4 regions of the Azoarcus sp. DD4 genome follow, and region 1 is predicted to be linked to each of the others. Evidence: predicted binding sites of a transcription regulator. Region 1 holds the regulator's gene; each other region holds the start of a gene.
What was found. Region 1 encodes sigma-54, which starts transcription at its own class of promoters, with help from an activator protein. Its sites were predicted from a motif close to TGGCACGCTTNCTGCTNA; they were not measured.
Positions count from the first base shown of each region.

Region 1 (7,724 bases):
AGGTAGATCCGGTTGCCGCAGCGCGCCGACAGGTTGGTCGCCAGATCCAGTGGCGTTTCCACCGCAAGATCATAGACTTGGGCGTTGAGGATGCGTTCCAGGTAATCGGGGGCGGCGGGGGTCATGGCGGGCGGCGTCGGGCGGCAAAGGGGACGAGGTTAGCAGCCGACGCCGCGCTGCGGCAAGGGCGCCGGGCCGTCTCGAGCATGCTGCCACCCCTCGGGGACGTTTCGTGTCAGGCGGCCGAGGCGCTCAGGGCGTGTCGCCGTCGCCGTGCAGCATCCGGCTCTGGCGATCGATGAATTCCTGGGTGGAATCGACCCCGCGCAGCTGCAGGATGGTGGAGCGCACCGCCGCTTCGAGCAGCACCGCGAGGTTGCGGCCGGCGGCGACCGGCAGCGTGACGCGCGGTGTCGGCACGCCGAGGATGTTCTGCACTTCCTGCTGGACCGGCAACCGGTTGGGATCGTCCTGGCCGGGCTGGCGCCGCTCGAGGTGACAGATCAGCCGCAGGCGCATCTTCCGCCGGCAGGCGGTCTCGCCGAAGATGGTGCGGATATTGAGGATGCCGAGGCCGCGGACTTCGATGAAATCCTTCAGCAACTCGGGGCAGCGGCCTTCGAGCACCGTCGGCGCGATGCGCGAGAATTCGACGATGTCGTCGGCCACCAGGCCGTGGCCGCGCGAGATCAGCTCCAGCGCCAGCTCCGACTTGCCGGCACCGGAGTTGCCGGTGATGAACACGCCGATCCCGAGCACGTCCATGAACACGCCGTGCAGCGAGATCTTCTCGGCGAGCTGGCGCGACAGGTAGAGGCGCAGCTGGTCGATGACGCTGGCCGAAGGGTGGGGCGTGGAGAACAGCGCGACGTTGTGCGCGTTGCACACGCCGTGCACGATGTTCGGCGTCTCGCAGCCGTCGGCGATGATGATGGCCGGTGGCCGTGCCGACAGGATGCCGTTGAGGTGGTGGGCGACTTTCTCGCGCGACTGGCGGCGCGCCCATTCGAGTTCGGCGGCGCCGAGGATCTGCAGCCGGGTGGGGTGGATCAGGTTGAGGTGGCCGACGAGGTCGGCCGGCCAGATGCGTTCCTCGGCAACGGAGAGCACCGCATCGAGCGGTCCGCTGACGTGGGTCAGCTGCAGCCGCTGGCCTTGATCCTCATACAGCCGCGCGACGCTGGTCTGCCGCATCGGGCCCCCAGTTGGCGAACAGCGCGTGGATGGAGGCGGCGTCGGGGGCGTTCAGCAACTGCTCGCGGAAAGCGCGCTCGCTGAACATCTGCGCCAGTTCCGAGAGTAATTGCAGATGGGCCTCGTTGGCCTGTTCCGGTACCAGCAGGACGAACAGCAGGTTGACCGGACGACCGTCGGGGGCGTCGAACTGCACCGGCGTCGACAGGCGCAGGAAGGCGCCCGCGGCTTCCTTCAGGCCCTTGATGCGGCCATGCGGAATGGCGATGCCCTGGCCCAGACCGGTGGAGCCGAGTCGTTCGCGGGAGAACAGACTGTCGAATACAGTGCTGCGGGCAATGCCCTGATTGTTTTCGAACAGCAGGCCGGCATGCTCGAAAACCCGCTTCTTGCTGCTGGCATCGAGGTCGACCACCACGTTGGAGAGTGGCAGGAGTTGGGCTATCAGGCTCATGCGCTGGAAAGCTTGCGCGGCGCCGGCGACGCTGGCACCGCGGGATGGCGGTCTGGCGATCGGGGGTGCGGGCAGGCGCGTCGTGAAAACGCGCGGATTATACCCACACCCTAGATCGGACGACGTAATGAAAAGATCACGCTTCGGGGCTTTGGTGCTTGAGCGCGTCGTGGTTGTGATCGGCCACCTTCTGCTTGTACTTCTGCACCTGGCGATCGAGCTTGTCGGTCATGCTGTCGATGGCGGCGTAGAGGTTGGCATCGTCGCTCTCGACGTAGATGTCCTTGCCGCGCACGTGTACGGTGACCTCGGCTTTTTGCTTCAGCTTCTCCACCGAGAGAATCACGTTCACGCTGGTGACGTTGTCGAAATGAGCGATGACGCGGTCCAGCTTCGTCATCACGTATTCGCGGATGGCCGGCGTGACTTCGACGTGATGCCCGGTGATGTTGAGATTCATGATGACTCCTCTTTCAGATCGTTTTGCGCAGACTGACCGGCGGGATATTGAGTGACTCGCGGTACTTGGCGATGGTACGCCTTGCCACCACGATACCCTGCTGGCCCAATAATTCGGCAATCCTGGCGTCGGACAGGGGTTTTTTCCTGTCCTCGGCATCGACCAGCTGGCGAATCAGCGCGCGAATCGCCGTGGAAGAGGCCGCGCCACCGGTGTCGGTGGCGACATGGCTGCCGAAGAAATACTTGAGTTCGAACACGCCGCGCGGGGTCGCCATGAACTTCTGCGTGGTGACGCGCGACACAGTGGATTCGTGCAATTCGAGCTGGTCCGCGATCTCCCTGAGCGTGAGCGGCCGCATCGCCACCTCCCCATGATCGAAGAACTGCCGCTGCTGGTCAACGATGGCCTGGGAGACGCGCAGGATGGTGTCGAAGCGCTGCTGCACGTTCTTGATCAGCCAGCGCGCCTCCTGCAACTGGCTGGTCAGGCCGCCGCCCTGGCCGCGGTTCTGCTGCAGGATGCTGGCGTAGAGCTGGTTGATGCGCAGGCGCGGCATCGCCTCGGGGTTGAGCTGCACCGTCCAGCGGCCGCGCTGCTTGCGGACCACCACGTCGGGCAGCACGTAGCGGGTTTCTTCCACCGAGTGCTGGGCGCCCGGATGCGGGTCCAGGCGGCAGATCAGGGCATGGGCCGCGCGCAGGGCGTCGTCGTCGCAGCCGGTGAGCTTCTTGAGCTTGGCGAAATTGCGCTCGGCGAGCAGTTCGAGATGCTGGCTGACGATTTCCAGCGCCAAGTTGCGCACCGGGTTGGCCGGCATCGCCTGCAGTTGCAGCGCCAGGCATTCCTGCGGGGTGCGTGCGCCTATGCCGGCGGGCTCCAGGCTCTGCACGTGGCGCAATGCGATGCTCAGGTCGTCGAGTTCGACGTCGAGCTCCGGCGGCAGGAGTTCGAGCAGTTCTTCGAGCTCCTGGTGTAGGTAGCCGTCGTCGTCCAGTGCCTCGATCAGAAAGCGCACCAGGGAGCGATCACGGTCGGACAGCGGCGACAGGGCGACTTGCTGGTCGAGATGGTCGCGCAGCGAGATGCCGGCAGCCTGGAATTCCTGGAAGTCGACGTCGTCGTCATCGTCGCGGTTGCCGCTCGAACCGCTGCCGCTGCCCGACCAGTCCATGCCTTCCTCGAAGCTGGCGGAGTCGCTGTTCTCGGAGCGTGGTTCGTGCTCGGGAGCCGCATCGCCGGGGCCATCGCCGGTCGACGTGCTCTGGGTGGCACCGGAGGGCGCGATCGAAGCCTGGAAATCGTGACCGCCGTCGGGCTCCTCGCGCTCCAGCATCGGGTTCTCGAGCAGGAAGCGCTCGATCTCGGTGTTGAGCTCCAGCGTGGAGAGCTGCAGCAGCTTGATGGACTGCTGCAGCTGCGGCGTCAGCGTGAGGTGCTGGGAGAGCTTGAGTTGTAGCGTGGGCTTCATGGTGGGCGGCGGTCAGAGACGGAAGTGCTCGCCGAGATATACCTGGCGGACTTGCTCGTTGTCGATGATTTCCCGCGGCTGGCCACTGGCCAGGACGCGCCCTTCGCTGATGATGGCGGCGCGGTCGCAGATGCCCAGGGTTTCGCGCACGTTGTGGTCGGTGATCAGCACACCGATGCCGCGTTCCTTGAGGAAGCGGATGATCTTCTGGATGTCGAGCACCGCAATGGGGTCGACACCGGCGAAGGGTTCGTCGAGCAGGATTAGACGCGGATCGGTGGCGAGCGCGCGCGCGATCTCGCAGCGGCGGCGCTCGCCACCGGACAGTGAAATCGCGGTGCTGTTGCGCAGGTGGGCGATGCCGAGTTCCTCGAGCAGTTCTTCCAGGCGCTCTGCCACGCGGCCGCTGTCGAGGCCGCGCAGTTCGAGCACCGCCTGGATGTTCTCCGCCACCGTGAGCTTGCGGAACACGCTCATTTCCTGTGGCAGGTAGGACAGGCCGAGGCGGGCGCGTTCGTGGATGGGCAGGTGGGTGAGGCGGGCGTCTTCGAGCAGGATCTCGCCGCCATCGGCCCGCACCAGACCGACGATCATGTAGAAACAGGTGGTCTTGCCGGCGCCGTTGGGGCCGAGCAGGCCGACGACCTCGCCCGCGTCGACTTCGAAGCCGACGTCGTGCACCACGGTGCGCGCCTTGTAGCGCTTTTGAAGTCCGGTGACCTTAAGCAGACTCATCGGGGCTTTCTTTCAGTATTTTGCGGATCAGGTCGGAAGCGAAGCCCCGGCTTTGCAGGAAGCGGGCCTGTCGCGCCCATTTGCGTGCATCGCCCGGGGCGCTGCCGAACTTCGCCTGCCACACCGCGCGGGCGCGATCGAGTTCGGAATCGCCGCACTCGGCGGCCAGTGCCTCGTCTATCGTCTCGGCGGCGACGCCGCGCCGGGTGAGTTCGCGGCGCAGGCGGGCGGCGCCGAAACGTCCGGCCTTGCCGCGCACCCAGGCGCCGGCGAAGCGGGTGTCGGAGAGCAGGCCGAGTTCGCTCATCCGACCGAGTACTTCGTCCACTTCCTCCGCATCGCCGTGGGCGGCCAGCTTGCGCGCCAGTTCGCTGCGGGAATGCTCCCGCCGCGCCAGATGGCGGATCGCTCGTTCGCGCAGGCTGGGTTCGCCCATGGTCGTGTGACCCGAAGTCAGGCCTCGGCCGCCGCCGGCAGGATGCCGTCGACCGGCATTTCCTTGAGGCCGAGGGCGACGCGGACCTTGTTCTCGATCTCGCGCGCCAGTGCCGGGTTGGCGCGCAGGAATTCGCGAGCGTTGTCCTTGCCCTGGCCGATCTTGTCGCCGTTGTAGGCGTACCAGGCGCCGGACTTGTCGACGATCTTGTGATCCACGCCGAGGTCGATGATCTCACCCTCGCGCGACACGCCTTCGCCGTAGAGGATGTCGAAGTGCGCTTCCTTGAACGGCGGCGACACCTTGTTCTTGACGACCTTGACCTTGGTTTCCGAGCCGACCACTTCGTCGCCGCGCTTGATCGTGCCGGTGCGGCGGATGTCCATGCGCACCGAGGCGTAGAACTTGAGCGCGTTGCCGCCGGTGGTGGTTTCCGGGTTGCCGAACATCACACCGATCTTCATGCGGATCTGGTTGATGAAGATCACCAGGGTGTTGGTGCGCTTGATGTTGGCGGTGAGCTTGCGCAGCGCCTGGCTCATCAGGCGGGCCTGCAGGCCGGGCAGCTGGTCGCCCATCTCGCCTTCGATTTCGGCCTTGGGCGTGAGCGCGGCGACCGAGTCGATGACGACGACGTCGACACCGCCCGAGCGCACCAGCATGTCGGCGATTTCGAGCGCCTGTTCGCCGGTGTCAGGCTGCGAGATCAGCAGGTCGGTGATGTTCACGCCGAGCTTTTCGGCATAGCCGACGTCGAGCGCGTGCTCGGCGTCGATGAAGGCCGCGGTGCCGCCCAGCTTCTGCATTTCGGCGACGACCTGCAGCGTGAGCGTGGTCTTGCCGGAGGATTCAGGACCGTAGATCTCGACCACGCGGCCGCGCGGCAGGCCGCCGAGGCCGAGCGCGATGTCGAGCCCGAGCGAGCCGGTGGAAACGGTCTGGATGTCCTTTTCGACATTGCCGTCGCCCATGCGCATGATCGAACCCTTGCCGAACTGCTTTTCGATCTGCGAGAGCGCCGCGGCAAGGGCCTTGGCCTTGTTGTCGTCCATGTGAAGTGTTCCTAAGTGATTGGCGAATTATGGCACAGAGCTTGCAGGAATGTGGCAGCCGCTAGGCGGTTGTCACGCTGGCGTGCAGTCTATTGCCTGAATGTATTTACAGCAACTCAAGGCGCAATCAGGTCGTGGCGCGGGTGCTGGCGGCACTGCCTCTACACCACGTGCAGGCGGGGCGCTGGCGGTGCCGGTTTAGGTTGCGAGCGCGATCACCTCGGCGAGCGCCCGCAGCACCGTCTGGCGCCGCACGGCCTCGCGGTCGCCATCGAAGCGGCAGACCGTCGCCTGCGCGGGCTGGTCCCGTCGTGCCCAGGCCAGGCACACCATGCCGACAGGTTTCTCGGCACTGCCGCCGCTCGGGCCGGCAACGCCCGACACCGCCACGGCGACGTCGGCATGGCTGCGTGCCAGGGTGCCGCTTGCCATCTCCAGTACGGTCTCGATGCTCACCGCGCCGTGCGCGGCGAGGGTGGCGCCGGCGACACCCAGCATGTCGATCTTGCTGGCGTTGGAGTAGGTGACGAAGCCCCGGTCGAACCAGGCGGAACTGCCCGCGGTGGCGGTGACCACCTCGGCGATCCAGCCGCCGGTGCAGGATTCGGCGGTGGCGAGGAGCCAGCCGCGGGCGCTCAGTGCGTCGCCGACGCGGCGCGAGAGGGTGGCGAGTTCGGCGTCCATCGTCATGCTCCGAAGAAGCTGACCAGCAGGGCGAGTACCAGCAGCGTGTAGCCGGCGGCGATAAGGTCGTCGAGCATCACGCCGAAGCCGCCCTTGAAGCTGCGGTCGGCCCAGCCGACGGGCGGCGGCTTGACGATGTCGAAGAAGCGGAACAGCGCTACGGCGATCGCCTGCCAGATCAGGGTGGGGGGCGTCAGCAGCAGTACCAGCCAGGTTGCCACCATTTCGTCCCAGACGATGCCGCCGTGATCGGATACACCGAGGGCGCGCCCGGTGCGCTCGGCGGCGAGGATGCCGGCGACGAAGAGGGCCAGCAGCAGGGCGAGGAAGACGAAGTCCGAGAGCGGGGTGCGCAGCAGCGGGAACAGCAGCCATGCGAGCAGGGTGCCGACGGTGCCCGGTGCCCTGGGCGAGAGGCCGGCGCCGAAACCGAGCGAGATGAAGTGGGCCGGATGGGACAGCAACAGCGTCAGGGTGGGGCGCATGCGGGACTCAGGCGAAGTGGTCGTAGCCGGCGGCAGCGGCGGGTTCCAGTCTGCCGTCGGCGTGACGCAACAGCAGCGAACCGGGCTCGGTGAGGCAGCCGATGCGGGTGAGTGGAAGGGCGAGGCGTTGTGACAGCCCGGCCAGCGTCGTGCGTTCTGCAGGCGGGGCGGAGAACAGCAATTCATAGTCGTCGCCACCGCGCAGCAGGCAGCGCTGTGCCAGCAACGGGTCGGCGCCGGTGGCGAGCAGGGCGGCGACGGGCAGACGGTCGAGTTCGACGATCGCTCCACAGCGGGATTGTTCGAGGATGTGGCCCAGGTCGCCGAGCAGGCCGTCGGATACGTCCAGCATGGCGCTGGCGACACCACGCAGCGCCAGGCCGAGTTCGACGCGCGGCTGCGGACGATGGAGCGCGTCGAGGCAGCGTTCGCCGTCGCGGTCCGGGCGGAACTGCCCGCGCAGCATGGCCAGTCCGAGCGCGGCGAGGCCGGGCTGGCCCGACACCCAGAGGTCGTCCCCCGGGCGACCGCCGCCACGGGTGACGGCCCGGGCCGGGGGGACTTCGCCGATGATGGTGACGCTGAGGTTGAGCGGCCCGCGCGTGGTGTCGCCGCCGGCCAGATCGACGCCGTAGCGCGCGGCGCAGGCGTAGAAGCCGTCGGCGAAAGCGGCGATCCAGGCCTCGTCGGCGGCCGGCAGGGCGAGCGAGAGCAGCGCCCAGCGCGGCGCCGCGCCCATTGCCGCGAGGTCGG
Region 1 covers NZ_CP022958.1:712,325-720,048, forward strand. The annotation lists gene ilvA (threonine ammonia-lyase, biosynthetic) at 1-125, opposite strand, end outside; gene hprK (HPr(Ser) kinase/phosphatase) at 253-1,194, opposite strand; gene ptsN (PTS IIA-like nitrogen regulatory protein PtsN) at 1,163-1,648, opposite strand; gene hpf (ribosome hibernation-promoting factor, HPF/YfiA family) at 1,785-2,108, opposite strand; gene CJ010_RS03425 (RNA polymerase factor sigma-54) at 2,122-3,579, opposite strand; gene lptB (LPS export ABC transporter ATP-binding protein) at 3,592-4,314, opposite strand; gene recX (recombination regulator RecX) at 4,301-4,750, opposite strand; gene recA (recombinase RecA) at 4,768-5,802, opposite strand; gene CJ010_RS03445 (CinA family protein) at 6,001-6,486, opposite strand; gene CJ010_RS03450 (phosphatidylglycerophosphatase A) at 6,489-6,971, opposite strand; gene thiL (thiamine-phosphate kinase) at 6,979-7,724, opposite strand, start outside.

Region 2 (7,724 bases), 1.2 Mb from region 1:
TGTCGCCCGAGCTGTGTGCTGCCTACCCGGGCCAGATCATCAACATCCATCACAGCTTCCTGCCCAGCTTCGTCGGTGCCAGGCCCTACCACCAAGCCTACGCGAAGGGCGTGAAGCTGATCGGCGCGACCTGCCACTACGTCACCGCCGATCTCGACCAGGGGCCGATCATCGAGCAGGACGTGATCCGCATCGACCATTCCGATTCGGTCGAGGACATGGTCCGCTACGGTAAGGACATCGAGAAGACGGTGCTGGCGCGCGGCCTGCGCTACCACCTGGAAGACCGCGTGCTGGTGCACGGTAACAAGACCATCGTGTTCCGCTGAGGCGGTTTCCGTCGCAACACGAACGGGGCGCCGCGGCGCCCCGTTTTCATTGCTGTTGCCCGTCCGTAAACAAAAAAGGGCGCCCCGAAGGGCGCCCGATCTTGCGGGACCGGAGGAGAGGTCGGTCCCGGCTTGGCAAGGCTTAGTGGTGGTACGCGGTTTCGCCGTGGGCGGTGATGTCCAGGCCTTCGCGTTCCTCTTCTTCCGGCACCCGCAGACCGACGAACATGTCGGCGATCTTGTAGGCGATGAAGGCGACGACGGCGGACCAGACGATGGTGATGATCACCGAGTAGGTCTGGATCCACACCTGGCTGGCGATCGAGAAGGTCTCGGCACCGGTGCCGCCGAGCGACGGGGCGGTGAAGACACCGGTCAGGATCGCACCCAGGATGCCGCCGAGGCCATGCACGCCGAACACGTCGAGCGAGTCGTCCGCGCCGAGCATGCGCTTGAGGCCATTGACACCCCACAGGCAGATGAAGCCGGCGAGCAGGCCGATGATGATGGCGCCCATCGGGCCGACGGTACCGCAGGCCGGGGTGATCGCGACCAGACCGGCAACCGCGCCGGAAGCCGCACCCAGCATCGAGGGCTTGCCCTTGAACATCGCTTCGCCCAGCGACCAGGCCAGCACGGCGGCGGCAGTGGCGACCAGGGTGTTGATGAAGGCGAGCGCGGCACCCGCGGTGGCTTCCAGGTTGGAACCGGCGTTGAAGCCGAACCAGCCCACCCACAGCATCGAGGCGCCGACCATGGTCAGCGTCAGCGAATGCGGGGTCATGGATTCGCGACCGAAGCCGATGCGCTTGCCGACCATGTAGGAGCCCACCAGGCCAGCCACGCCGGCGTTGATGTGCACCACGGTACCGCCGGCGAAGTCGAGCGCGCCGTCACCCAGCAGGAAGCCGCCCGGGCCCCACACCATGTGGCAGATCGGCAGGTAGCAGAAGGTGAACCAGATCACCGAGAACAGCAGCACCGCCGAGAACTTGATGCGTTCGGCGAAGGAGCCGACGATCAGCGCGCAGGTGATGCCGGCGAAGGTGGCCTGGAAGGCGATGAAGGCGTACTCGGGCAGCTTCGCGTCGGCGCTGAAGGTGTCTGCGAGGGTGGTGTTGCTGACCCCGGACAGGAACAGCTTGTCGAGCGAGCCGATGAAGGGGCTGGCCTCGGTGAAGGCCAGGCTGTAGCCGTAGAAGGCCCACAGCACGGCGATCAGCGAGAACACCACCATCACCTGCATCAGCACCGACAGCATGTTCTTCGAGCGCACCAGGCCGCCGTAGAACAGTGCCAGGCCGGGCAGGGCCATGAACAGGACGAGCAGGGTGGCGGTCATGATCCAGGCGACGTCGCCCTTGTTGACCGTGGCGACGACTTCCTCGGCCGCGGCGGCCGGGGCTTCGGCAGCGGCCGGAGCGGCTTCAGCAGCCGCCGGCGCTTCCACAGCGGCGGGCGCAGTCGGCGCCGCCGTGTTTTCCTGGGCGATAACGCCGCCCGCAAAGCCGACGGTCAGCGCCGTCAGCAGAATCGCAAATAGTTTTTTCATTTTCTGAATTCTCCCTTACAGCGCGTCGGCCCCGGTTTCGCCGGTGCGGATGCGGATCGCCTGCTCCAGATCGAAAACGAAGATCTTGCCGTCACCGATCTTGCCGGTGGAGGCGGATTTCTCGATGGCCTCGATGGCCTGGTCGAGCAGATCGTCGCGGATGGCCGCTTCGATCTTCACCTTGGGCAGGAAGTCGACGACGTATTCGGCGCCGCGATAGAGCTCGGTGTGGCCCTTCTGGCGACCGAAGCCCTTGACCTCGGTGACGGTGATGCCCTGCACGCCGATCGCGGAAAGGGCTTCCCGCACCTCGTCGAGCTTGAAGGGCTTGATGATGGCTGTGATGAACTTCATGAGGTTCTCCATTTACTCGGCCGGAGCCTGGAGTGCTCCGTTACCGGCGATCGCAATCAGAACGACTTGCTGACGGACAGGATGTAGCGTGCGTCGGCGTCATAGTCGCTCTTGTCTTTCATGTCGGTATCGACGTAGTGCAGGCCGATGGCAACGCCGCTGAGGTTGTAGGTGGCGCCGACCTTCCAGTCGCTGTAGGACTTGGCCGGGCCGGTGATGGCCTGGTGTCCGTAGTGGGCGGACAGGGTCAGGTTGTCGACCACCTCGTAGGCGGCGGTCAGGTCGAAGTACTGGCTGCCTTTGGAATCGTCCGCGCCGAACAGGTTGGTGAAGGCGTGGGAGTACTTGAAGGACAGGAATTTCCAGGAGAAGCCGACATAGCCCTCGAGCGTGTTCGGGTTCTTCAGGCCGATGGTCGAGCGCCAGCCGGAATCGAATTCGCCCGGGTAGACGTACTGGAGCAGGCCCACGTCGATGCCGAAGTCGCCGAAGCTGTGCTTGTAACCGGCGTAGACGTCCAGTTCCAGGCTGTTGCCCGAGTTTTCATCGGTGCCGCGCTCGAGGTCGCTCAGCCAGGAGACGTTCGAGCCCCACACGCCGACATAGAGGCCGCTGTCGTGTGCATAGTCGAAGCCGCCCTGGAGGGCAGGCTTTTCGTCGGTCTGGCTGATGCCGCGGTAGGCATAGTCGGACACGAGGCCGACGTTGGCCACGATCGGGCTGGTCTCCTCCGCGTGGGCGGAACCCACGAACGGCAGCACGGCGACGAGGGCGGTAGCGAGGATGCTCTTGCGCATAGATATCTCCTGGTACGCATGGTGTTTTGGCAGCGCATCCAATGCATGGTCCGTGCCAGCTTCCCGAAAGCCGCACGGTTGCTGGGCGTGCGGGGAGGGCGCGTCACCGTTCCGGGGTTGCCGCGGTGATTTTCCAGGCAGATGAATGGCATGCACCATTTTCAGGCACTAAATTGGTGCATTTTTTTGTCGGGTAAGCACCAAAGGAAGCCACTGCACCAAGCTGGGCGGCTGCGCCCGGCCCGCATGGTAAAATTCCCGCCATTCCCTGCATCCAAAAGCAATTGCGGCCATGACGACTCCACGCTTCCTCGATGAAATCGGGGCGAAACTCTCCGAACTCGCCGCCAACAGTCCGGCGCGCGATATCGAAAAGAACATACGCGCCGTGCTGGGCAGTGCCTTCAGCCGCCTCGACCTGGTGACGCGGGAGGAATTCGAGGTGCAGCGCGAGATCCTCGCCCAGGCCCGACAGCGTCTCGTCGAGCTCGAAGCACGCGTCGCCGCACTCGAAGCCGACCGCGGCAAGCGCGACGAGGCCTGATGCTACGGGCTTCGGCCCGCCAGCTGCAATATCTTTTTGGCATATTCAGGATCTCCGTTACACTCGCCGGCTTTCCGGCCCGGAGATCCCATGTCGCTCGCCTTGGTTCGCGCCCGTGCGCTCGATGGACTGAACGCGCCCGAGGTGACGGTCGAGGTTCATCTGGCCAACGGCCTGCCGGCCTTCAATCTGGTCGGCCTGCCCGATACCGAGGTGCGCGAGGCGCGTGACCGCGTGCGCGCCGCCATCGTCACCTCCCAGTTCGAATTCCCGCAGCGCCGTATCACCGTCAATCTCGCGCCGGCGGATCTGCCCAAGGAGGGCGGCCGCTTCGACCTGCCGATCGCCATCGGCATCCTCGCCGCGTCCGGCCAGATCGATGCCGCCGATCTCGCCGGCTGCGAATTCTGCGGCGAACTCTCGCTCAACGGCGGGCTGCGCGCGGTGCGCGGCGTGCTGGCGGCAGCGCTGGCTGCGGCGCGTGCCGGCCATGCGCTCGTCCTGCCGCGGGCGAATGCCGACGAGGCTGCGCTGGCGCCGGGCGCTGGAGGTGGCGGCCGCGGGTGGGCACTCGCTGCTGATGTTCGGGCCACCCGGCACCGGCAAGTCGATGCTGGCGCAGCGCCTGCCCGGCCTGCTGCCGGCGATGAGTGAAACCGAGGCGCTGGAAAGCGCGGCCATCCACTCGCTGGAGGGTGGCTTCGACGCCAGTCGCTGGGGCCGGCGGCCGTTCCGCGCACCCCACCATTCGGCATCCGCCGCGGCGCTGGTCGGCGGCGGCGCCAATCCGCGTCCCGGTGAAATCTCGATGGCCCACCACGGCGTGCTGTTCCTCGACGAGCTGCCGGAGTTCGAACGCCGCGTGCTGGAGGCGCTGCGCGAACCGCTGGAAACCGGTTCGGTGACGGTGGCGCGCGCCCGGCGGCGGGTGGAGTTTCCTGCCCGTTTCCAGCTCGTTGCCGCGATGAATCCCTGTCCCTGCGGCTACCACGGCCACCCGCACAAGGCCTGCCGCTGCAGTCCGGAGCAGTTGGCGCGCTACCGTGCCCGTCTGTCCGGCCCGCTGCTCGATCGCGTCGACCTCACTGTCGAGGTGCCGGCGCTGCCGCATGCGGATCTGCTCGGCGCTGAGGCGGGCGAATCGAGCGCGGTGGTGCGGGCGCGGGTCGAAGCCGCACGGGCGATCCAGCTGGCGCGGCAGGGCGTTCCCAATGCGCGGCTGGACCCGGCCCGGGTTGCCACGCTGGCGCAGCCGGACGAGGCGGGTGCCCGCCTGCTCGCGCAGGCGATGGACAGGCTGAATCTCTCGGCGCGGGCGTATCATCGGGTGCTCAGAGTGGCGCGCACGCTGGCCGACCTGGCCGGAGCCGAGCGGCCCGGCGTGGTGCACATCGCGGAAGCGATCCAGTACCGTCGCAGCCTGGACGCGGGCTGACGGGTGCGCCAGGGGCGTGCCGCTTTGCCCCGACGAACCCGACCCTCAACAACAACAATGCCTTCGACTTCTCCCTGGCTGGCGATTATCCTCGCCGCCCTGGCCGCGATCGGCCCGTTCGCGATCGACGCCTACCTGCCGGCCTTTCCTGCCATGGCGGCGGCGCTCGGCGCCACCCAGATCGAGGTGCAGCAGACGCTGACCGCCTACATGAGCACCTTTGCCGTCATGGTGCTGTGGCACGGCGCACTGTCCGACCGCTTCGGCCGCCGTGCGGTACTGATCGCGTCGACGGTCATCTTCTCCGTGGCCTCGGTGCTGTGTGCGCTGGCGCAGTCGATCGAGTGGCTGTGGCTGGGGCGTGCGCTGCAGGGCCTGTGCGGCGGTGCCGGCATGGTGGTGGGGCGGGCCGTGGTGCGCGACGTCTATGATGGCGCCCACGCCCAGCGCTTGATGTCGCGGGTCATGACCATCTTCGCGGTGGCGCCGGCACTGGCGCCCATCGTGGGCGGGGGGCTGCTGGCGCTCGCCGGCTGGCGCTCGATCTTCTTCTTCCTGGCGCTGTTCGGCGCGGCGCTGACCTGGATGTGCTGGCGTTACTTGCCCGAAACCTTGCCGCGCGAGGCACGCCAGCCGCTGCATCCGGTCGGACTCGCCCGGGCCTACGGCAAGGTGCTGACGCACCCCGCCTTCCTGTTGATTGCCGGGGCCGGGGCGCTCAACTTCAACGCCTTCTTCATCTACGTGCTGTCGGCGCCGGTGTTCGTGATGACCCACCTCGGGCTGGGTTACGGCGAGTTCGGCTGGCTCTTCATCCCGACGGTGGGCGGCATGATGCTGGGCTCGGTGCTGTCGGGCAGGATGGCGGGGCGCTGGTCGCCGCGCCGCTGCATCGCGGTGGGCTTTGCCATCATGCTGGCCGCCGCGGCTGCCAACGTGCTGTGCGCTGTGCTGCTGCCGGCCGGTTTGCCGTGGTCGGTGGTACCGCTGCCGCTGTTCACCTTCGGCATGGCGTTGGCGATGCCGGCCTTCTCGCTGCTGGCGCTAAACCACTTCCCCGAGCGGCGGGGCATGGTGTCGAGCTGCCAGAGCTTCGTGCAGGTCGGACTGAATGCGGTGACCGCCGGGTTGATCGCACCGGCGATGTGGGGCAGCGTGCTCGGGCTGGCGACCGGCATGAGCCTGTTCCTGTCGCTGTCGCTGATGACCTTTTTGGCCGCCGGGCCGTCCCAAGGCCAAAAGCGCCCCCCTGGGGGGCAGCGATCCGCGTAGCGGGGAGCGTGGGGGTGCTTCGTTTCGGCCGCCGGGCCGTCCCAAGGCCAAAAGCGCCCCCCTGGGGGGCAGCGATCCGCGTAGCGGGGAGCGTGGGGGTGCTTCGTTTCGGCCGCCGGGCCGTCCCAAGGCCAAAAGCGCCCCCCTGGGGGGCAGCGATCCGCGTAGCGGGGAGCGTGGGGGTTCTTCGTTTTGGCCGCCGGGCCGTCCCAAGGCCAAAAGCGCCCCCCTGGGGGGCAGCGATCCGCGTAGCGGGGAGCGTGGGGGTGCTTCGTTTCGGCCGCCGGGCCGTCCCAAGGCCAAAAGCACCCCCCTGGGGGGCGGCGATCCGCGTAGCGGGGAGCGTGGGGGTTTTTCCCTCGCCAGTGTGCGGCGCGATCAGGCCGCTTCGCCGAGGTAGGCGGCGCGCACCTTGGTGTTGGCGAGCAGCTCGTTGCCGCTGCCGGTCAGCGTGATCTTGCCGGATTCCATCACGTAGCCGCGCTGGGCGAACTCCAGCGCGAGGTTGGCGTTCTGTTCGACCAGCAGGATGGTCACGCCTTCCCGGGCCACCGACTGCACCACCTCGAAGATCTTCTCCACCACCAGCGGCGCCAGCCCCATCGACGGTTCGTCGAGCAGCAGCAGCCGGGGCCGCGACAGCAGGGCGCGGCCGATCGCCACCATCTGCTGCTCGCCGCCGGACAGGGTGCCGGCCACCTGCGGCAGGCGTTCCTTGACCCGCGGCAGCATCGCATAGACCTTTTCGAGGTCGGCCTCGATGCCGTCCTTGTCCTTGCGGGTGTAGGCGCCCATGCGCAGGTTCTCTTCGACAGTCAGCCGGGTGAAGATGCCGCGTCCTTCCGGCACCAGGGCGATGCCGCGGCGCAGGCGCTTGTGTGCCGGTACGGCGTTGAGGCGTTCGCCGGCGTAATGGATGTCGCCGCCCGCCACCGGCAATACGCCGGCCACCGCATTGAGCGTGGTGGTCTTGCCGGCGCCGTTGGCGCCGATCAGGCAGACGAGCTCGCCGGTGTGGAGTTCGAGGTCTATGCCCTTGACCGCCTGGATGCCGCCGTAGGCGATCTGCAGACCCTTCAACTGCAGCAGCGGCGCTGCCGGACTAGTGTGCATGCTTGCCTCCACCGAGGTAGGCGGCGATCACCGCTTCGTTCTTCTGCACTTCGGCGGGTACGTCCTCGGCGATCTTGCGGCCGAAATCGAGTACCGCGACGCGGTCGCACAGGCCCATCACCAGTTTCACGTCGTGCTCGATCAGCAGCACGGTGACGCCGTCGCTGCGGATCTGCTCGATCAGGTGCTTGAGCTGGCCGGTTTCGGTGGCGTTCATGCCGGCGGCCGGTTCGTCCAGCGCCAGCAGCTGCGGTTCGGTGGCGAGCGCGCGGGCGATCTCCAGCCGGCGCTGGTCGCCGTAGGACAGGTTGCGCGACACGGTGTCGGC
Region 2 covers NZ_CP022958.1:4,931,300-4,939,023, reverse strand. The annotation lists gene purU (formyltetrahydrofolate deformylase) at 1-329, shown strand, start outside; gene CJ010_RS22850 (ammonium transporter) at 472-1,881, opposite strand; gene glnK (P-II family nitrogen regulator) at 1,897-2,235, opposite strand; gene CJ010_RS22840 (TorF family putative porin) at 2,292-3,032, opposite strand; gene CJ010_RS22835 (accessory factor UbiK family protein) at 3,325-3,576, shown strand; partial or broken gene CJ010_RS22830 (YifB family Mg chelatase-like AAA ATPase) at 3,667-5,011, shown strand; gene CJ010_RS22825 (multidrug effflux MFS transporter) at 5,069-6,283, shown strand; gene CJ010_RS22820 (ABC transporter ATP-binding protein) at 6,662-7,396, opposite strand; gene CJ010_RS22815 (ABC transporter ATP-binding protein) at 7,386-7,724, opposite strand, start outside.
Region 2: CJ010_RS22840 (TorF family putative porin) is a predicted target of sigma-54. The motif match lies at 3,073-3,090, and genes of this name have one in related genera.

Region 3 (7,724 bases), 1.5 Mb from region 1:
CCGGCGGCTCTCGCCCACGGACCGATCCTGGCAGGTGACGCCGCCGACGTTCCGGCGCACCATAGCCGCCATGCGGTTCGGGTATCGCCGAAACGGGCGGACCGGGCCTTTATCCCCAGCAGGACGGCCGACCCATGACCCATACCCAGGACGCAGCGCTGATACTGGCCCACACCCTCGAACAGACGACGGACGCGGTCGTGATGGTGGATGGCAGCCATCGGGTATCGCACTTCAATGCCGCCGCGGAACGCCTGTGGGGCCGGGCCCGCGAGAGCGTCATCGGCCAGCCGGTCGCGCAGCTGCTGCCCGACGACCTGCTCGCCCCTCACGGCGGCGTGCCGGCAGCCGACATGGCGGCGGCCCTGGACGCGCTGACGGGCAAACCGCTGGAGATGCCGATAGTGCGCCCCGACGGCACGACAGCGTGGGGCGCGCTGTCGGTTCTGCGGCTGGCCCTGCCAGCGCAATCGCTCCATACCTTTTTTGTGCGGGACGTCACCGAGCAACGTCAGTGGCGCGAGGCGCAGCGCCTGCTGTCGCTCGGCCTCAACGAGGCCGACAGCGCAGTCATCATCACCGACGCGGCCGCACGCATCGTGCATGCGAACAGCGGCTTTACCCGCCAGTTCGGCTGGAGCGCCGCCGAGGCGGTCGGCCACACCCCCCGCGAACTGCTGTTCGCCTCGCCCCACTGCCCGCGCAATCATTTCGACGACATCGACGCCCAGCTCGCCGCCGGGCGCAGCTTCCGCTCCGACGAACTGGTCTGCGACAAGGACAACCGGCCGCAGTGGTGCTCGATGCTGATCACCCCCGTCATCGACGCTGGCGGCAAGCTGACCAATACGGTGACGGTGCTGACCGACATCACCCACACCAAGATGCACGAGGTGCTGCAGCACAAGGTGCTCGCCGCGATGGTGCGGGAAGAACCCCTCTTCGACGTGATGACGCTGATCTGCCGTGAGGTCGAGCGCATCGCGCCGGAAGTGATCGCCACCATACTCCAGGTCGATGAAGACGGCCGGCTGCACCCGCTGGCCGCGCCCCGCCTGCCGGAAAGCTACTCGCGCGCGCTCGACGGCGCCGCCATCGGACCGGTTGCCGGCTCCTGCGGCACGGCCGCCTTTCGTGGCGAGCCGGTGCTGGTAACCGACATCGCCACCGATCCGTTGTGGGCGGATTACAAGCAGCTGGTGCTGCCGCTGGGGCTGGTCGCCTGCTGGTCCAGCCCGATCAAGGGCAGCGACGGCCGCGTGGTCGGCACCTTCGCCTTCTACTACCGCGACCACCGCGGCCCCACCGCGCTGCACAGGCAGCTGGTGGAGGTGAGCGTGCATCTGTGTGCCCTCGCGCTCGAACGCGAAGCGGCGCGGGCGCGCATCCGCCAGCTGGCCTTCTACGACGGACTCACCGGCCTGCCCAACCGCAGCCTGCTCCAGGTCCAGGCCGACCAGGCGATCGCCCGCGCCAACCATGCGCACGAAGGCCTGGCCGTCCTCTTCATCGACCTCGACCGTTTCAAGCAGGTGAACGATTCCCTTGGCCATCCCGCCGGTGACGAACTGCTGCGCACGGTCACCGCCCGGCTGCAGGCCGAGGTGCGCGAATCCGACATCGTCGGCCGCCTGTCCGGCGACGAATTCGTGGTCGTCCTCACCCAGTGCGACGCCACGCGCGCCACCGACATGGTCGAGCAGTTGCAGACGGCACTGTCGGCACCCTGCCGCCTGGGCGAGATCTCGCTGACGCCCTCGGCCAGCGTGGGCATCGCCCTGTTCCCCGAGAACGGCCGCGACATGGACACCCTGCTGCACCGCGCCGACCTCGCCATGTACCAGGCGAAGAGCAGCGGCCGCGGGCGTTTCAGCTTCTTCAGCAACGAGATGAACGTGCTCGCGCAGGAGCGCCTCGCCCTCGAGGCCGCGCTGCGCGAAGCCTTGCTCAAGGAGCAGCTGCACCTGCACTATCAGCCGCAGGTCGACCTCAAGGACGGCCGTCTCTACGGCGTGGAAGCGCTGGCGCGGTGGACGCATCCGCAGATCGGCAACATCCCGCCGATCCGCTTCATTCCGCTGGCCGAGGAATGCGGGCTGATAGGCGAACTCAGCAACTGGGCCCTGCGCGAAGCCTGCCGCCAGCTTGCCGACTGGCGCCGCCGCGGGTTGGCCGTGCCATCGGTATCGGTGAACCTGTCGCCCACCAACTTCCACAATCTGGAGCTGCCGCAGACGATCGCCGCCACGCTGGCGGCCAACGCGCTCGCCCCGTCCGACCTCACGGTGGAAATCACCGAGAGCGTACTGATGGACACCAACCCCAGCACCATGAAGACGATAGGCGAAGTGCACGCCCAGGGCGTACGCCTGGCCATGGACGATTTCGGCACCGGCTATTCCAGCCTTGGCTACCTGCGCCGCCTGCCGGTGAGCGAGCTGAAACTGGACAAGAGCTTCGTGCGCGATCTGGAAAGCGATGAGGCCACCCGCGCGCTGACCAGCGCCGTCATCCGCATCGGCGAAAGCCTGCGCCTCACGGTGGTCGCCGAAGGGGTGGAAGACGGCCTGCAGCGCCAGCTACTGAAGGACCAGGGCTACCACGTGGCCCAGGGCTACCTGTTCTCGCCGCCGCTCCCCGCAGCCGAGCTCGAACGCTGGCTGCAACTGCACGCGCTCTGATGGCCGGACAGCCGCGGCGGGCGCCGGGCTGTCCGCCTGCCGCGGCTCAGCGCGACGCGAAGCGGCGACGAACGCCGGCCAGGCCGAGCGCGGCCAGGCCGAGCAGCCCGAGGACACCGGGTTCGGGCACGGTGTTGAGGCTGGCGGGGTCGCGCGCCCACAGGCTGACGTGGGACAGGCCGCGGCCCAGCGTCTTGGAGATGTCGAAAGTGCCGCCGAAGTGGAAGATCGGCACGTCGACCGACGGGTGCGCAACACCGAACTGCGCGGCGGTGAAGTCGTAGGCCGCGAACTCCCTGGCCTGCTTGAAGACCAGTGCGAACTGGTCGAAGTAGTTCTTCCCGAACAGGGCTTCGGTGCGCGACGCGACCGCCGCATCCGGCGTGAAGGCCCAGGTGCCGGTGCCGTCGCCGTTGCTGGTCACGGTGAAGAAGCTGGCCAGCACGATGCTGGTATCACCGCCCACCGCTTCCGGCACGAAGGTGCCGGTGCCGTCCCGGTTGAGGTCGATACGGCCGAGCATGACCCAGCCCGGATCGTCCGCCGTGCCGTCGCCGCGCAGGTCGCTGGTCGGGTACTCGTCGGTGATGAAGGCGCCGCCGGGGAAGAGATCCTCGCCGGTACGCGTCTGCAAGGCGCCGTTGAGCAGGCCATCGCCGGCATAACCCAGATTGATCGACGGCTTGGGCATGTCGTTACCGTCGTAACCACCGGCGCATGCCGCCGCGTCCATCGGCGCGATGTTGTACGTGGTCATGGTGGCATCGGCGCTGGTGCTGCTGAACTGACCGACGCTGGTCACCTGCACGTCGGACACGCTGCACGCCGCCGCGCTCGCAGTGCCAGGGAGCGCCGCACCGAGGATCATCGCGGCCGTCGATGCCGCAAGCATGGTCTTCTTCAGGTTCATGTTTTTCCTTGCGAAGTGTGAAAAAGTTCTTCGCGATAAATTTAACGATCTGCTTATTACTTTTTTCATAGCAACAACAAATTCCGAGGGCGAACGAAAGCAAACGGCATGCCTGAAAATATTTTCTCTTTGTAAGCAAATGGATAAGAGAAATTGATCGAACAAGTGCCACTGCGGCGACGCAGCATGTAAAGAATTCCGACAACAAACCATGACTTTGATCTGACTCCATACGCACTGGTATGGAAGCTACGTATAATCCTTATCCGTCAATACAGAACATCTATAAGCACGGAGAGGAAGAGGATGAATCCGCAAGACCAGTACGCCCAGAAACGCATGAACGCAGCCGACGCGGCCGGCCTGATCCGCGACGGCGACACCGTGGTGGTGCCCACCGGCGTGGGCGAACCGCCAACGCTGCTGCACGCGCTGTCCGAGCGCCGCAGTACGCTCAAGGACATCGTCGTCAGCCAGATCCTGCCGCTGCGCAAATACGCCTATTACGACCCGGCGACGCGCGCCAACGTCCGCCACACCGCCTACTTCTTCGGCGGCGCCTCGCGCGCCGGCGGCCAGGAAGGCTGGGTGGATTTCGTGCCCAACTACTTCTCCGAGCTGCCGATGCTGATCGACCGCGGCCTCACCCCCGCCGACGTGGTGGTGTCGATGGCCTCGCCGATGGACGAGCACGGCTACTTCGCGCTATCGCTGGCGCCGGACTACACCATGGCGGCGGTGAAGAAGGCGCGGGTGATCCTGCTCGAGGTGAATCCGAACGTGCCCTTCGCCTACGGCGACTGCCATGTGCACATCTCGCAGGTGTCCGGCCTGGTGGAGAGCGAGGAAGAGCTGTTCGAGGTCGGTCTGCCCAAGATCGGCCCGGTGCAGGAGGCCATCGGCAAGTACGTTGCCGACCTCATCGACGACGGCGCCACGCTGCAGATCGGCTACGGCGGCATTCCCGACGCGGTGGTGATGCAGCTGCAGCACAAGCACGACCTCGGCATCCACACCGAGATGATCGGCGACGGCATCCTGTCGCTGATCGAATCCGGCGCGGTGAACAACCGCCGCAAGAACTTCATGCCCGGCAAGATGGTGGCGACCTTCGCGCTCGGCTCGCGCAAGCTCTACCGCCACCTGCACCGCAATCCGGCACTGGAGATGCACCCGGTCGATTTCACCAACGACCCCTACATCGCCGCCCGCAACGACAACCTGTGCGCGATCAACGCCACGCTGCAGATCGACCTGCTCGGCCAGTGCGGCTCGGAAAGCCTGGGTTCGGCGCCCTATTCCGGCACCGGCGGTCAGGTGGACTTCGTGCGCGCGGCCAACCGCTCCAAGGGCGGCAAGGCCTTCATCGTGCTGCCCTCCACCGCCAAGGACGACACCATCTCGCGCATCGTGCCCACGCTCACCCCCGGCACCCACGTCACCACCGGCAAGAACGACATCAACTACGTCGTCACCGAGTACGGCGTGGCCCAGCTGCGCGGCAAGAGCGCCAAGCAGCGCGCCGAGGCGCTGATCGCGATCGCCCACCCGGACTTCCGCGCCGAGCTGCGCGAGCAGGCCCGCCGCATCAAGCTGATGTAAGCGCGCCGCGCCCGCAGTAGACTCACGCTCTTGCTGGCCAGACCACTGCGGGCGCAACCATGTTCTACGGCATCACCGATCCGCTGACCTTCATCCTCGGCACCATCGTCATCGTGCTGCTGCCGGGGCCGAATTCACTCTACGTGATGTCGGTGGCCTCGCGCCACGGCATCGCCGCCGGCTATCGCGGCGCCTGCGGCATCTTCGTCGGCGACACCGTGCTGATGCTGCTGTCGGCCACCGGCATGGCCTCGCTGCTGCACACCACGCCGGCGCTGTTCATGGCGGTGAAATACGCTGGTGCGGCCTATCTGGCGTGGCTGGGCGTCGGCCTGCTGCGCGCGGCGGTCGCCGGCTGGCGCCGACCGGCCGCCGCAGAAGCCGCGCCACGCCCGGTGGACGCCGCCCGCCCCTTCCGCACCGCGCTGCTGATCAGCCTGCTGAACCCGAAGGCCATCCTGTTCTTCGTGTCTTTCTTCGTGCAGTTCGTCGACCCCGGCTACGCCTGGCCCGCGCTCACCTTCCTGATCCTCGGCGTGATCGTGCAGGTCTGCAGCGCCGCCTACCTGTCGGCGCTGATCTTCGGCGGCGTCCGTCTGGCCGCGCTGTTCCGCCGCCGGCAGCGGCTGGCCGCAGCGGCCTCCGGCAGCGTCGGCGGGCTCTTCATCGGCTTCGGTGCCAAGCTCGCCAACGCGACCCTGGGCTGAGGCTAGCCTTCGCCCAGATAGCGCGCCTCGAGGTGGGCGCGGAAATACGCCGGGTTGAGCGCCTCGCCGCTGGCGCGCCGCACCAGTTCCGGCGTCTCCCAGCGGCTGGCCTGCGACCAGATGTTGTCGTTCAGCCAGCCGAACACCGGAGCGAAATCGCCCTGCGCGATGTACGCATCCAGCTCGGGCCGAGCCCGGCGCAGAGCGGCGAACCACTGCGCGGCGTACATCGCGCCCAGGGTGTAGCTCGGGAAGTAGCCGAAGGCGCCGTCGGTCCAGTGCACATCCTGCAGGCAGCCGTCGGCATGGTTGCCGCGGGTGTCCAGTCCGAGCAGCGCCTGCATCTTCTCGTTCCATAGCGCGGGGATGTCCTCCGGCTCGATCTCGCCTTCGATCAGCGCGCGCTCGATCTCGAAGCGCAGGATGATGTGCGCCGGATACGTCACTTCGTCCGCGGCGATGCGGATGTAGCCCGGCTGCACCCGGGTGAATAGCCGGTAGAGGTTGTCGGCGTCGAAGGCGGGCTGGTCGCCGAAGTGCTCGCGCAGCAGCGGCGCCAGCAGGCCGACGAAGCCGCGGCTGCGGGCGAGCTGCATCTCGAAGGACAGGCTCTGGCTTTCGTGGATGCCGTAGGAGCGCGCCAGCCCGAGGGGCTGACCGCACCAGGCGCGCGGCAGGTTCTGTTCGTAGCGCGCATGGCCGGTCTCGTGGATGGTGCCGAGCAGCGCGCGGGTGAAGTCGTCCTCGTGGTAGCGGGTGGTCAGGCGCACGTCCTCCGGCACGCCGCCGGAAAAGGGATGGGCACTCTCGTCCAGCCGGCCGCCTTCGAAGTCGAAACCGAGCATCCCCATCACCGCCAGGCTCAGCGCCCGCTGCGCCGCCACCGGAAAAGGCCCGACCGGGGCGATCACCGGCTCGGCGCGCTGCTTTTCGCCCACCCGCGCGATCAGGTCGGGCAGCCAGCCGCGCACGTCGCCGAAGATGCGCTCGATCTCCACCGCGCGCATGCCGGGCTCGAAGCGGTCCATCAGCGCGTCGTAGCGCGACAGGCCGGTGTGCTCGGAAAGCAGCCGCGCCTCCTCGCGCGACAGGCGCACCACCTCGCGGAAGTTCTCCAGGAAGCCCGGCCAGTCGTTGGCCGGGCGCTGGCTGCGCCAGGCGTGCTCGCAGCGCGCGCCGGCCAGCGACTTGGCCTCCACCAAGGATTCCGGCAGCGCGTTGGCGTCCTGCCAGTTACGGCGGATCTCGCGCAGGTTGGCGCGCTCGACCTCGTCCAATGGCTCCGCTTCGGCGGCGGCGATGAGCTCGGCCAGGCGCGGGTCGGTGCGGCTGCGGTGGATCAGCGCATGCAGTTCGGCCTCGGCCGCGGCGCGGGCCTCATTGCCCTTGGGCGGCATCATTGCGTTGCGGTCCCAGCCGACGATGGCGGCGAGATGGTCGTAGCGGTAGAGGCGGAGGTAGTGGCGAGTAAGTTCGGTGTAGGCAGGGGCGGCGGGGGAGGTCATCGTCTTCGGCACCATCAATGCGGATGGCCCATGTTAGCGCCGCGCGGCCACAGGCACGACATCCTGTGCGGACGAAAAATTGCTTTCGCATAACTAAATGCAAATGTAATATTTTGACACCTTCATCCGAGGACCCTCCAATGCCGTCATCCCTCCTGCGCCTCAAGGCAGCCGTGCTCGCGCTCGCCCTCGTCGCCTCCCCTGCCGCCGTCCGCGCCAACTCCACCATGCAGGATTCGGTGATCGTCCCTATTTCCCTGAGCGTGCTCGGCGTTATGGCCTCCCACTACTACGCGGAAGAACTCGGCAGAATGTCGCG
Region 3 covers NZ_CP022958.1:4,649,486-4,657,209, forward strand. The annotation lists gene CJ010_RS21535 (EAL domain-containing protein) at 135-2,681, shown strand; gene CJ010_RS21540 (PEP-CTERM sorting domain-containing protein) at 2,728-3,591, opposite strand; gene CJ010_RS21545 (acetyl-CoA hydrolase/transferase family protein) at 3,898-5,193, shown strand; gene leuE (leucine efflux protein LeuE) at 5,253-5,900, shown strand; gene CJ010_RS21555 (carboxypeptidase M32) at 5,903-7,405, opposite strand; gene CJ010_RS21560 (hypothetical protein) at 7,546-7,724, shown strand, end outside.
Region 3: CJ010_RS21540 (PEP-CTERM sorting domain-containing protein) is a predicted target of sigma-54. The motif match lies at 3,688-3,705, and genes of this name have one in related genera.

Region 4 (7,724 bases), 1.2 Mb from region 1:
AACCAGCAGCTCGCCGGCCTCACCGCGCAGGGCTATGTCACCCAGGAAGCTGGCCTGGTGAAGTCCGCGCTGGTGTTCCGCCAGGGCCAGCTCACCATCAACGGCAAGCCCTTCAACCCGCTGGCGCTCGGCGAACTCGCCGGCGGCGGCGAGCATGAGCACGATCACGACATGACCGAAGAAGACGTGGAAATGCTGGACGAAATGGAAGCCGAATAAGGCTTTCCCGGCGGACGCCCCGCGTCCGCCAGCTCGCCCGCGTGCAAGGCGCGGGCGACGGCATGCCGGCCGGCAGCGCGGGGCTGCCGGTCCGCACGCAGCGGCGCTCACCCGTTCTCGGCTGCCATAAGCCGCCGCCATCTTCTACACTCAGACGAGACCCGGCCCCGCCCGCAGCGGCGCGGACCGACGCCCCACCGGGAGCCCCGCGCCGATGTCCGTCTCCGACCACCCGCCCTCGCCCCTCCATCCACGCCAGGTCTTCCTGTTCAGCGGCCACATCATGGACGCACCGGATCGCCCGGCGCCCCGCTTTCCGCCGGCGCGCGAAGCGCACGCCGCCGCCCGCATCGCCGAGGCGCTCGATGCGCTCGGCGCCGGGCCGGCCGACATCGGCTACACCCAGGGCGCCGCCGGCGCCGACCTGCTGTTCGCCGAAGCCGCGCTTCAGCGCGGCGTCCGCATGCAACTGCTGCTGCCCTTCGAAGTCGATGAATTCGTGCGCCGCTCGGTGCTGCCCGCCGCCCACGGCGAACACTGGCGCGAGCGCTTCTACGCCGTGCGCGCCCGCCTCGACCGTCCGCCGCGCGTCATGACACGGGAGCCGGCGGCCGGCGGCAGCGACGCCGCTGTCACCAACCCCTTCGAACGCTGCAACCTGTGGCTGCTCGATACCGCGCTCGCCTGGGGCGCCGACCGGCTCAAACTGGTCTGCCTGTGGAATGGTGAAGGCGGCGACGGCGCCGGCGGCACCGCGCACATGGTGGCCGAAACCCGGCGGCGCGGCGGCGAGGTGATACGCATCCCGCCCTGAACAGGCGGGGACAGCTGCCGATTCCGCACCGGACCCGCGCCCTACCCACACGGAGGCCAGCATGAACCAGCCCCTGATAGACCGCATCCAGCAGCCCGGCCCCAAGAAGATCCTCGCCTGCGACGGCGGCGGCATCCTTGGCCTGATCAGCGTGGAAATCCTCGCCCGGCTGGAAGCGGCGCTGCGCAAGCGGCTGGACAAGCCCGACCTGGTGCTGGCCGACTGGTTCGACTTCGTCTGCGGCACCAGCACCGGCGCGGTGATCGCCACCTGCATCGCCAGCGGCATGGAAATGGACCGCATCCGCAGCTTCTACATCGACAGCGGCGCCCAGATGTTCGACAAGGCCTCGCTCTTCAAGCGCCTGCGCTACAGCTACGAGGACGAGCCGCTCGCCGCCAAGCTGCGCACCGAGTTCGACCGCGCGCTCGGGCACACGCCGGCAGCCGCCGAAGCCCATGCCACGCTCGGCGCGGCCCGCCTGCAAACCCTGCTGATGCTGGTGATGCGCAACCACAGTACCGATTCGCCGTGGCCGATCTCCAACAATCCCTTCGCCCGCTACAACCAACCCGCCCGCAAGGACTGCAACCTGCGCCTGCCGCTGTGGCAGCTGGTGCGCGCCAGCACCGCCGCGCCCACCTTCTTCCCGCCCGAGGTGGTGACCTTCGCCGAGGGCACGCCGGACGAATACCGCTTCGTCTTCGTCGACGGCGGCGTCACCACCTACAACAACCCGGCCTTCCTCGCCTTCCAGATGGCGACTACCCGGCCCTACGCGATCAACTGGGAAACCGGAGCGGACAAGCTGATGATCGTCTCGGTCGGCACCGGCAGCGCCGCCAAGGCCCGCCCCAGCCTCGGCGCCGACGACGAATGGCTGCTCGACCATGCGAAGAACATCCCGTCGGCCTTGATGAACGCCGCCTCCGCGGGCTGGGACATGGCCTGCCGCAGCCTGGGCGAATGCCGCCACGGCGCCGCCATCGACCGCGAGTTCGGCGACATGGTGATGACGCCGGGCAGCGCGCCCAACTGGACCGGCACCAAGCTGTTCGGTTACGTCCGCTACGACCCCGACGTCAGCCGCGCCGGCCTGGACGCGCTCGGCCTGGCCGACGTTGCCGCGGAGCACGTGCAGCAGCTGGATTCCATCGCCCACATCGACGACATCCAGCGTGTCGGCCGCACCTATGCCGAAGCGCATGTGAGCATCGACCACCTGCGGGGCTTCGCCTGAGGCCCACCCGGGTTCCGCGCCATTCCGGAGGGGCGAGCGATGAAGGGCACCTGCTTCGTGATCCAGGGCTTCGGCAAGAAGACCGACTACACCGACGGCCGCATCCTCGACCTCGACGCCTCCTACGAAATCATCCGCGAGGCGGTGGAAGCGGCCGGGCTCGACTGCGTCCGCGCCGACGAGATCGTGCACAGCGGCACCATAGACAAACCGATGTACGAAATGCTGCTGGAGGCCGACCTCGTCATCGCCGATCTCTCCACCTACAACGTCAATGCCGCCTTCGAGCTCGGCGTGCGCTACGGCCTGCGTCCGCGCGCCACGCTGATCGTCGCCGAGGAGCAGTTCCGCAATCCCTTCGACGTCAGCCACATCGCCATCCGCCGCTATCGCCATCTGGGTGAAGAGGTCGGCTACAAGGAAGCCAAGCGCTTCCGCACCGAACTGCAGCAGGCGATCGAAGCACTGCTCGCCGGCAACGCCACCGACAGCCCGGTCTACACCTTCCTGCCCGAACTGCAGCCGCCGCAACCCGCCCCGCGGGGGGTGCCGCGCATGGCGGACGCGCGGGAGCCGGTCGGCAGCCCACCGCCGCCAGCCGGGGCCGATCCCTTCGCCTCACCGCCATCGCCGCCGCCAGCTCCGGCTGTACCGCTGCCGGGCTCGCCGCTTCCGCCTCCCGCCGCGCCGGAAGCCGTGCCGCCCACCGCCAAGGCCCTGCTCGAGGCGGCGCGCGCCTGCATCAATCCGCCGCCGGGCCAGCCGAGCGACTTCGCCACCGCGCGCATGCTGCTCGAACAAGTGCGGGTGCAGCGCCCCAACGATCCCTTCGTGCTGCAGCAGCTCGCCTTCGCCACCTACAAATCGCGCCAACCGACGACCGAAGCCGCATTGCAGGCGGCGCGCAGCATCCTGCTGGAACTCGGTCCGGCCACCACCAACGATCCGGAAACCCTCGGCCTGTGGGGCGCGGTTCACAAGCGGCTGTGGGACGCGCACCGCCAGCCGGCCGATCTGGACGAGGCGATCAACGCCTACGAGCGCGGCTACTTCCTGCGCCAGGACGGCTACAACGGCATCAACCTCGCCTTCCTGTTCGACGTGCGGGCGCTCGAAGCGCTGCGCCGGGGCGATGGCGCCGCACACGACGAAGCCACCGCCGACCTGGTCCAGGCGCGGCGCATCCGCGGGGAACTGCTGCGCCGCGCCGCCGATGCGGGCGCCATGGATGCGCCGCGATGTCGCGACGAGGGCGCGACCGCGGCGCGCTACTGGCAGCTCGCCATCCTGTGGGAGGCGGCGGTCGGCCTCGGTGACGAAGCCCGGGCGACCCAGCTCGACGCCGAGGCGCGCGCGCTGCCCGTGGCGGAATGGATGCAGACCACCCGGCTGGAGCAAGGCGCCCTGCTGCGCAGCCTGCTGACCGACATCGCCGCACGCCGGCCCTGAACGGCCGGCGCCGGCGGCGTACTCACACCGTCTTGAGCTGGCGGGCGGTGAGTTTGGGATCGTCGATGCGGTAGGCCAGCTTGATCGCCTCCCAGGCTTCCTCGGCGGTTTCCACGTACTGGAACAGGTCGAGGTCTTCCGGACTGATCACGCCGTCCTCCACCAGCACGTCGAAGTTGATCAGGCGCTCCCAGAACTCGCGCCCGAACAGGATGATGGGCCGGCGGCGGATCTTGCGCGTCTGCGTCAGCGTCATCGCCTCGAAGAGTTCGTCCAGCGTGCCGAAACCGCCGGGGAAACTCACCAGCGCCACCGCCCGCATCAGGAAGTGCATCTTGCGGATGGCGAAGTAGTGAAACTGGAAGCACAGCTCGGGCGTGATGTAGGGATTGGGCGCCTCCTCGAAGGGCAGGTAGATGTTCATGCCCATGCTGCGCCCGCCGGCCTCGTAGGCGCCGCGGTTGCCGGCCTCCATGATGCCCGGGCCGCCGCCGGTGGAAATGATCACCGGCTCGCCGAGCGCATCGGATTCGCGCGTGACCAGTTCGCCGAAGCGGCGTGCCTGCTCGTAGTAGTGCGACATCCGCAGGGTGCGCTCGGCCCGGGCGATCGCCGCCTCGTCGCCGCTGGCCGCGGCATCGGCCAGCATGGTCTCGGCCACGTCCCTGGGTTTGAAGCGGGCGCTGCCGAACACGACGATGGTCGAGGCAACACCCTGGTCCTGCTGGATCAGTTCGGGTTTCATCAGTTCCAGCTGCAGCCGCACCGGACGCAGCTCGTCGCGCAGCAGGAACTCGTTGTCGGTAAAGGCCATGCGGAAGGAGCTGCCGGGGCCGTCGTAGGGCGTGGCAGGCTTGGGCGCGACCGCTTCGTCATGCGCGGAAGGAAAATTGCGGACCTTGAGCTTGTTGGTATCCATCATTTCGCTCGCTCTCTGAAATTGAAGTGTGACCCCGGCCGGACGTCTCCCGCCCGCATCATCTCTCTGCAAGGCCGATGCCATCGGCGGCGCTCACGCAGGATTGGACAGTACAGGGACGCGGCGCGCTCCGCACGCGGAGCCGAAAACAATGGCGCCGCCGTGACGCAACACACACCCGCCCGCGGCCGGCGCTTGCCGCGCCCCGGCTTCGCGGCGCCCACTGCATGCTGCACGGGCGATGTTTCAGCGCACCACGCGCGCACACGCCGCGGCGGGCGGCAAGCGCAAGCGCCCCATTCCGGTGCGCTGCAACCCGCAGAACGCGGCAAAGGCCGGCCGCGACCGTGGCATGGATCTCGCTCGCCACAGGGTGAAGCTATCGTGGTCGGCGCAGCGGGACACCACCGGAACATCGGCCTGTGAACACGCGTCGCGGATCGTCCTGCATCCGTTCGAGGAGTTCGCCATGGCATCGCACATCATGCTTACCTCCCATGCCCGCCGCAAACCGGGCCTGGCGCCGGGAATAGACTGGGGAGCCGCCACCGCACGCGAACGCGGCCCGCTGATCGCCAGCCTCACCCAGCCGGCGCAGCGCAACGCCATCGGCACCCATTCCGGCTCCTATTCGGTGTACCGCGCGCTGGCGGTGGCCGCCGGGCAACTGCACCGCGATCATCGCCCCGACCTGACCAACACCGCGCCGGCCGCACGCATCGGCCCCCATCCGCAATGGGCCGACCCGGGCAAGATCGTGTCGCTCGATCCCTGGGGCCACCGGGTGGCGGAGGAGTTCGCCCACCTGATCGCCGCCGGCATGGACATCCGCCCGAGCATCGCGGTGACCACCGCCCATATCAACATGCCCGAACTGCAGGCCGCGATCGTCGCCGGCCGGCTGAAGGCCGACGGCGAGGTGCTGGCCGCCAACGGCGACGTGCGCGTGACCAAGGCGGCGATCGACCCGGTGTGGTACCTGCCGGGCATCGCCGAGCGCTTCGGCATCAAGGAAACCGACCTGCGCCGGGCGCTCTTCGAGCAGACTGCCGGGATGTTCCCCGAGCTGGTGACGCGGCCCGACCTCAAGGTCTTCCTGCCGCCCATCGGCGGCATGACGCTCTACTTCTTCGGCGACGTGGACAAGCTCGGCCAGCCGGAAACCAAGGTCGCCTGCCGGGTGCACGACGAATGCAACGGCTCCGACGTGTTCGGCTCCGACATCTGCACCTGCCGCCCCTACCTCGCCCACGGCATCGAGGTCTGCATCGAGATGGCGCAGCAGGGCGGCGTCGGCCTGGTGGTGTACAACCGCAAGGAAGGCCGTGCGCTCGGCGAGGTCACCAAGTTCCTGGTGTACAACGCGAGGAAGCGCCAGAAGGGCGGCGACCGCGCCGAAACCTACTTCGAGCGCACCGAATGCGTCGCCGGCGTGCAGGACATGCGCTTCCAGGAGCTGATGCCCGACGTCTTCCACTGGCTCGGCATACGCCGCATCGACCGCTGGGCGTCGATGAGCAACATGAAGCACGGCGCCCTCACCGCGGCCGGCATCGAGGTCGTGGAGCGGGTCGCGATCCCCGACGCGCTGATCCCGGCCGACGCCCGCGTCGAGATCGACGCCAAGGTCGCCGCCGGCTACTTCAGCGCCGACGCGCCGCCGGCCGAGGCCGAACTCGCGCTGGCCAAGGGCCGGGGGCTGCACGAATGACGCTCGCCACTGCCAATCCGCCCGCCGCGGCCGCCGGCTGGCACACCCCGGTCGCTGACGACCACCCGGCCGCCGCACTGCTCAACGCCCAGGCGGTGCGGGCGCGCTGCGCAGCGGTGATGCGCCACGTCGAGGCCGGCCGCTCGCCGCTGTTCAGCTGGCACCCGGAACAATTGCCCGCCGCCGCGGCCTACGTCGCCGACACCATACGCCGCGACTATCCCGACCTCGCCGTGCCCTACCACAGCCGCTGGCGCCACTTCGAAGCCGGCGGCATCGACCGCTGGACAGCCCTTGCCGGGGCCGCTGGGCTGGATGGCGCGCCGCTGGAGCGTGCCCGCGTCGCCTTCGATCTGGTGATCCCCAGCGTGCTGCTGGATGCCGGCGCCGGCGCCGGCTGGCGCTACCGCGACGCCGCCCACGACCTCACGCTGGCGCGCTCCGAAGGACTGGGGGTGGCGAGCTTCGAACTATTCACCGCCGGCACCCTGTCGGCCGACCCGGCGCTGCCGCTGCGCTGCGACGCCGCCGCGCTGGCGCGGCTGGACACCGCCACCCTCGCCGCCGCCTTCCAGGCCAGCCCGGCCAACCCGCTGGTTGGCCTCGACGGCCGCGCCGCGCTGCTGCGCCGGCTGGGCGAGGTGATCGCGGCGACGCCCGCCGTGTTCGGCCGGCCGGCACGGCTGGGCAACATCGTCGATTACCTCGCTGCCCGCAGCAGCGACGGTGCGATAGACGCCGGCGAGTTGCTCGCCCTGCTGCTGCGCGCGCTCGGCCCGGTATGGCCGGGCCGCATCGCGCTGGACGGCGTATCGCTCGGCGACTGCTGGCGCCACCCGGCACTCGCCGCCAGCGCGGTGGATGCGGGCGGCGACCTGCTGCCATTCCACAAGCTCACCCAGTGGCTCGCCTACTCGCTGCTCGAACCGCTGCAGCAGGCCGGTTTCCGCATCACCGGCGTGGACACCCTCACCGGCCTGCCGGAATACCGCAACGGCGGCCTACTGCTCGATTTCGGCGTGATCGCCGCCCGCGATCCGGCCTTCCACACCACGCCGTGGACGGTGGACGCGCCGGCCATCGTCGAATGGCGCGCACTCACGGTGATCGGGCTGGACCGCCTGGCCGAGGCGGTGCGCGCCGAACTGGGCCTGTCCGCCGCCGACTTCCCGCTGCCCTGCGTGCTGCAGGGCGGCAGCTGGTCGGCCGGCCGGCGCATCGCCGCCGAACGCCGGCCGGGCGGCCCGCCGCCGCTGCTCATCATCAGCGACGGCACGGTTTTCTGACCCCCGGGAGCACGCCATGCATCCGTCCGTCACCGTGATCGACCATCCGCTGCTGCAGCACAAGCTGTCCATCGTGCGCAGCGCCG
Region 4 covers NZ_CP022958.1:4,959,031-4,966,754, forward strand. The annotation lists gene CJ010_RS22935 (YdgA family protein) at 1-219, shown strand, start outside; gene CJ010_RS22940 (hypothetical protein) at 434-1,033, shown strand; gene CJ010_RS22945 (patatin-like phospholipase family protein) at 1,095-2,273, shown strand; gene CJ010_RS22950 (tetratricopeptide repeat-containing protein) at 2,313-3,722, shown strand; gene CJ010_RS22955 (TIGR00730 family Rossman fold protein) at 3,745-4,641, opposite strand; gene CJ010_RS22960 (GTP cyclohydrolase II) at 5,111-6,352, shown strand; gene CJ010_RS22965 (URC4/urg3 family protein) at 6,349-7,638, shown strand; gene upp (uracil phosphoribosyltransferase) at 7,655-7,724, shown strand, end outside.
Region 4: CJ010_RS22960 (GTP cyclohydrolase II) is a predicted target of sigma-54. The motif match lies at 4,990-5,007, and genes of this name have one in related genera.